2 regions of the Streptomyces albidicamelliae genome follow, and region 1 is predicted to be linked to the other one. Evidence: riboswitches for the same ligand, from Rfam matches in the RefSeq annotation. Region 1 holds a riboswitch; the other holds the start of a gene.

The links. Region 1 has a riboswitch for S-adenosylmethionine ahead of N8I86_RS04995 (amino acid ABC transporter permease). Riboswitches for the same ligand answer to the same signal wherever they lie in the genome.
Region 2: another riboswitch for S-adenosylmethionine. It lies ahead of thrC (threonine synthase); the one in region 1 lies ahead of N8I86_RS04995 (amino acid ABC transporter permease).

What each region holds. Positions count from the first base shown of each region.
Region 1 covers NZ_CP106795.1:1,037,129-1,040,326, reverse strand. Annotated here, with positions in the region: gene N8I86_RS05005 (4Fe-4S dicluster domain-containing protein) at 1-62, shown strand, start outside; gene N8I86_RS38970 (putative leader peptide) at 353-463, shown strand; gene N8I86_RS05000 (glutathione S-transferase C-terminal domain-containing protein) at 592-1,455, shown strand; SAM riboswitch class IV at 1,521-1,629, shown strand; gene N8I86_RS04995 (amino acid ABC transporter permease) at 1,950-2,930, shown strand; gene N8I86_RS04990 (amino acid ABC transporter ATP-binding protein) at 2,927-3,198, shown strand, end outside.
Region 2 covers NZ_CP106795.1:4,642,469-4,645,666, reverse strand. Annotated here, with positions in the region: gene N8I86_RS21410 (MoaD/ThiS family protein) at 239-517, opposite strand; gene thrC (threonine synthase) at 514-1,797, opposite strand; SAM riboswitch class I at 1,815-1,971, opposite strand; gene N8I86_RS21400 (glucosyl-3-phosphoglycerate synthase) at 2,101-3,045, shown strand; gene N8I86_RS21395 (alpha,alpha-trehalose-phosphate synthase (UDP-forming)) at 3,150-3,198, shown strand, end outside.

The sequences.
Region 1 (3,198 bases):
GCTGGGGCAGGGGAAGGACGCTCGGCGCCCGCACCGCGGTCGGACCGGAGTATCCGGACTGACCAGGGCCTGGATCGTCGCAGGATCCAGGCCCGGACTCCTGTACAAGGCCGAGGACGCCGGACACCGACCCCGAGGAACGACTTGTCGCACGCAGCTCGTCGGCGCGTCATCCACGCCGACTCGCCACCGTCGCCGCGCCGCGACGGTTGCAGTGGGAAACGTGTGGTGACCGTGTCGAGGCCGGCCGCCGTCCCATCGGGGTGTCCGCGATGCGGGACGGCCCTCTTGACGCCGATGTCGGTCGGATCGACACTCACTGAGGGAATCCTAGTGAATAGGTAGGGAAATTATGAGGCGCTTGGAGCCGGTCACCGTCCGAGTGGGCCGTTCGCCTCTTCTGACCTCCCGCCGTCACATCGATCTGCTGCGTGTCTGCAGCGCTGTCAACCCCCAGGGCTGAGCCGCGCCCATCCCGCACCGGAGACGCCCTCGGCCGTCGTGCCGTCCGGTGCGTACGGGAGAGCTCCGCTCCCTCACCCGACGTCGCTTCCGCCGCGCGTACGTCCGCGCCCGCTCCCGGGGAGAGTCATGACTGTCACACCGCTGGCCGCCCACGCCGCCGACCGACCCGCGCCCGCCTTCCGGGGCCGGATCGGCCGGGACGCGCGCAGCGGCCACTACGCCGTTCCGGGCCGCTACCGCCTCCATCTGTCGACCGCCTGTCCCGGCGGCCTGCGCATCGCCGTCGCCCACAGCCTGCTCGGCCTGGACACCGTCTGTCCGGCGACCCACCTGCCCGCGGTCCCCGACTGCCCCGAGGGCGGCCACTCCGTCCTGCGTCCGTTGTACGAGGCCAGCGCCCACCGGTACCCCGGTCCGGCCATCGCGCCGGTGCTCAGCGACGACTGGTCCGGGCGGATCGTCAGCACCCACGCCCCGGACATCATGCGCGACCTCGACCGCCGGTTTGGCGGCGACCGCCCCTCGCTCTACCCGTGCGGCGCGGAGTCGGAGGTCGAGGCCGTCGAGCGGATGTGCGCTCAGGGCATCGAACAGGCCGCGCAGCGCGCCGGATCGGCCGGTGGCGCGCCGGTGGAACGTGACAGGGCACTTGGCATGCTGCTCGAAACGATGGGCGCCCTGGAACGCCGGCTCGAAGGACGCACATACCTGATCCGCGGCGAGATCACCGCCGCCGACGTCGAGTTGTGGGTCGCCCTGGTCCAGCTCGACACCGTCCACCGCAACCACCTCGACGCCTCCGCCGTCCAGCGCATCGCCGGCCACCCGGCCCTGTGGGCCTACGCCCGCCGGCTCGCCGCCCCCCCGGCGTTCGGCGGCCACCTCGACCTCGACGGCATCGAGCGCCGTCACCACGCCCGCTGCCAGGGCCTGGAGGCCGCCGGAGCAGCCGTCCAGATCCTGGACTGGGCAACACACGCGGCCCGTTAGCCGTTCCACCTGGTGGACCGGCGTTGACATTCGTTCGGGCAGTTGTCTTAACTACGGCCAAGAACGGTCATGAGTGTCAGCGACAAGCCCTGGCTTGCTGACCGGCAACCCTCGCGCCGCGGTGGGGTGCCCCAGGTGACGACCGGACCGAAGACGTTTCGGTAAGCGCGAGGCCCACCGGGCCGGAACAGTGATGGTGACGCCATGTACGCAGCTCCCAGGACGGCCACGCGCCGCTCCCAGGACTGCGTACAGCCGTACCCGAACCTCCTCGTCGCCGATCGCGCCGTCGATCTGCTTCGCGTGAACAGCGCACTGTGTACCGCACCGGGCTGTGCCCGCTGTCGGGGCTGACACCTCCCCACAGCCCCCGCACTCCCTGACGAACACCGCCCCCGCGGTGTGCCGTTGTCCTCCCCACCCCGGTACCTCGCCGTCGTGTGCGCCCCCGCATGCCGCGCTTCCGGGGCGTACGCACCCAGCCGGAGCCCACCATGAGTGAACCCCCTGGCGCCACCGTCGCCCTCCCCGAGGCGCCGACCGCCGACCATCCATCGAAAGCCCTCACCGCCCAGCGAGTTCTGCCGCTCCGGCGCCCCGGACGCTGGATCGCCACCGCGGTAGTGCTCGTCCTGGTCGCCCAGTTCGTGCACGGACTGGTCTCCAACCCCTTCTACCAGTGGGACCGCTGGGGCTACTGGTTCCTGCGCCCCACCATCCTCGACGGCCTGCTCATCACCCTCGAAGTCACCGCCTACAGCGCGGTGCTCGGCCTGATCGGCGGCATTGTGCTCGCCCTGGCCCGGCTGTCGAGGAGCCCCGTGCTGCGCGCGGTCAGCTGGACCTACGTCTGGGCGCTGCGCTCCATCCCGCTCATCGTGGTACTGATCTTCCTCTACAACTTCAGTGCCCTGTACAAGACGTTGAGCGTCGGCATTCCCTTCGGCCCGGCCTTCTTCTCCTTCGACGAGTCGAAGCTCGCCACCGACATGGTCGTCGCCGTGATCGGCCTCAGCCTCAACGAGGCCGCCTACGCGGCCGAGGTCGTACGCGGCGGCATCCTCTCCGTCGACCAGGGCCAGCACGAGGCGGCCGCGGCACTCGGTCTGCCGAAGGGATACCAGTTCCGCAGAATCGTCTTTCCGCAGGCGCTGCGCTCGATCATCCCGAACTACGTCAACCAGCTCATCGGCCTGATCAAGGGCACCTCGCTGGTCTTCTACGTCTCCCTGCTCGACCTGTTCGGCTCCGCGCAGACCATGGGCTCCACCTATCCCGGCGACATCGTGCCGCTGCTGCTGGTCGTCACCGTCTGGTACCTGATCCTGACCAGCGTCGTCTCCGTCATCCAGTTCTACGTCGAGCGGCACTACGCCCGCGGTGCCACCCGCGGCCTGCCGCCGACACCGCTGCAGAAGCTCCGCACCGGGCTCACCGACCTGCGGGCCCGCATCCGCCGGGAGGCCGCCGTATGACCGCCAAGACGCTCGGAGCCCTGGCGGACGTCGCGGCCGCCACCGTCGAGGTCCACGACGTGCACAAGTGGTACGGCACCCACCGGGTACTGGACGGCGTCGACCTGACCGTCCGCCCCGGCGAGGTAACCGTCATCCTCGGCCCGTCCGGCTCCGGCAAGTCCACCCTGCTGCGGGTCATCAACCACCTGGAGAAGCCCGAGATCGGCTACGTCAGCGTCAACGGCGAGCCGATCGGCGTGAAGCGGCAGGGCGAGAGGCTGAAGGA
Region 2 (3,198 bases), 3.6 Mb from region 1:
CAGGGCAAGTCGGGCCCCATAAAAGGAGCAAAAGCCGCATAAAGCCCGCATAGTTTGGCTACTTCTTGTCGGGCCTGCGGCATGAATGCAGGGCCCGTGACCCGAAGGCCACGGCCGTGTTCCCCAACTCTACCGCGCTCAATCACGCAGAATTGCCCCCTCCGCTTCTCTCACGGAGGGGGCAATCCGATGAACCATGCGTAACCGCTGTTACCGAAGGTAATGATCGGTCATCCGGTCAGCAGCCGCCGGCCACCGCGGGAATGATCGAAACACCCGCGCCGTCGGGCGTGGCCGTCTGCAGGCCCTGCTCGAAACGCACGTCGTCGTCGTTGACGTAGACGTTCACGAAACGGCGCAGCTTGCCCTGGTCGTCCAGCACCCGGGCGGCGATCCCGGTGTGGTTCTTCTCCAGGCTCTCGATGACCTCGGCGAGGTTCGCGCCCTCGGCGCTGACCTCGGCCTGGCCGCCGGTGTAGGTGCGCAGGATGGTCGGGATGCGAACGGTCACGCTCATGCGAGGCCAGCCTCTCGGAAGGAGTCCAGGGTCGGGCGGATGGTGGCGGTCAGGCCGGTGCCGGCCACCGCGTCGAGGGTCTTCAGGCCGTCGCCGGTGTTGAGGACGACCGTCGTCTTGGCCGGGTCCAGCACGCCGTCCTTGAGCAGCTTCCGGGTGACGCCGACGGTCACGCCGCCCGCCGTCTCCGCGAAGATGCCCTCGGTGCGCGCCAGCAGCTTGATGGCGTCGACGACCTCGGCGTCCGTCACGTCCTCCACGGCGCCGCCGGTGCGGCGCGCGATGTCGAGGACGTAGGGGCCGTCGGCCGGGTTGCCGATGGCCAGCGACTTGGCGATGGTGTTCGGCTTCTGCGGGCGGACCACGTCGTGGCCGGCCTTGAAGGCGGTGGACACCGGCGAGCAGCCCTCGGCCTGCGCGCCGAAGATCTTGTACGGCCGGTCCTCGACCAGACCGAGCTTGATCAGCTCCTGGAGACCCTTGTCGATCTTCGTGAGCTGGGAGCCCGACGCGATCGGGACCACGATCTGGTCCGGGAGGCGCCAGCCGAGCTGCTCGCAGATCTCGTAGGCGAGGGTCTTGGAGCCCTCCGCGTAGTACGGCCGCAGGTTGACGTTGACGAAGCCCCAGCCCTCGCCGGCCGGGTCGCCGATCAGCTCGGAGCAGAAGCGGTTCACGTCGTCGTAGTTGCCCTCGATGCCGACGAGCTCACCGCCGTACACCGCGGCCATGACGATCTTGCCCTGCTCCAGGTCGTGCGGGATGAACACGCAGGAGCGGAAGCCGGCCCGGGCGGCGGCGGCGCCGACGGCACCGGCCAGGTTGCCCGTGGAGGAGCAGGAGAGCGTGGTGAAGCCGAACGCGCGGGCGGCCTCCAGGGCCTGGGCGACGACCCGGTCCTTGAAGGAGTGCGTCGGGTTGCCGGAGTCGTCCTTCACGAACAGGCCGCCGGTGACGCCGAGCTCGCGGGCGAGGTTGTCGGCCTTGACGAGCTTCGTCCAGCCCGGGTTGAGATTGGGCTTGTCGGCCACGTCGGCGGGGACGGGCAGCAGCGGCGCGTACCGCCAGATGTTCGCGGGACCGGCCTCGATGCGCCGGCGTAGTTCCTCGGTGTCGTACGCGGAGAAGTCGTAGGCGATCTCCAGCGGCCCGAAACACTCCTCGCAGGCGAAGACCGGTCCGAGGGGTACCCGGTGTCCGCATTCGCGACAGCTCAGGGCAGCGGCGGGACCGAGGTCGACGGCGGGATCACTGGTGCTTGCGACAGTCTGCACAGCCATGGAGGCGAGGCCCTTTCTCCTCATCTTCCTCACGACGCACTTCGCCGTGAGACGGATTTGGCACCTTCCCTAGCCGGGAGCCTCGCGGAGACGATCAGAACTGATCTACGAGTACCGACTGGAGGGTTGCCGGGGCTTCATCGGGCCGTTTCCCTCTGCCCCTCTGGATGAGCGGTATGTGGTTGTCGACGCCGGTGACCTCCGACATGCGATGGTCATCGGCGTTGTTCAAGACTGTAACCGAAGGCCAGGACAGTTGAGATAGTCGTCCGAACCGCGAGACAACGTGAGGAGCAGCAGACCGTGCTGGAAGAAGTCGAGCGCTGGCTGGCCACCCGCTCCTGGTCCGTGACCGATCGCCCGCTCCACCGGATCCTGGCCGCCAAGCAGCGGACGGGTCAGACGGTCAGCGTCGTGCTGCCCGCACTCGACGAGGAGGCGACGGTCGGCGACATCGTCGCGGTGATCCGCCACGACCTCGTCGAGCAGGTACCGCTGGTCGACGAGATCGTCGTGGTCGACTCCGGCTCCACCGACCGCACCTCCGAGGTCGCCGCCGCCGCGGGCGCCCGGGTCGTCCACCGCGACGACATCCTGCCCCGCCTCCCGGCCGTCCCCGGCAAGGGCGAGGTGCTGTGGCGCTCGCTCCTGGTGACCGGCGGGGACATCGTCTGCTTCATCGACGCGGACCTGCGCGAGTTCTCCTCCGACTTCGTCTCCGGGATCGTCGGCCCGCTGCTCACCGACCCCGGGGTCGACCTCGTCAAGGGCATGTACGACCGCCCGCTCGGCGGCGCGGCCGGGCAGGGCGGCCGGGTCACCGAGCTGATGGCCCGCCCGCTGCTGAACATGCACTGGCCGCAGCTCGCGGGTTTCGTGCAGCCGCTGGGCGGCGAGTACGCGGCCCGCCGCTCGCTGCTGGAGCGGCTGCCGTTCCCCGTCGGCTACGGCGTGGAGCTGGGGATGCTGGTGGACGCCCTGCACCTGGTGGGACTCGACGCGCTGGCCCAGGTGGACGTCGGGGTGCGCAAGCACCGCCACCAGGACGGCCAGGCGCTGGGCCGCATGGCCGCCGCCATCTACCGCACCGCCCAGCTGCGGCTGGCCCGGGGACACCTGGTGCGGCCGTCCCTGACCCAGTTCGAGCGGGGCGAGGACGGTTTCCGGCCGCGCACCTATTCGGTGGACACCGAGGAACGGCCCCCCATGGTGGAGGTCGCGGAATACGCGGCACGCCGGGTGGCCTGAGCGGGGCCGGCCGTGCGGGCACGCCGGAAGAACGGCTGTATACAGCCCCCTTCCGGGGCGGAGCGTACGTTTGAGCGTTTCCGGGCCGGGCTAGGTTGAGGCGTATGGCTTCCACGCACGGCGCTGAGGTGCTGGTCGCGTCCAATCGCGGCC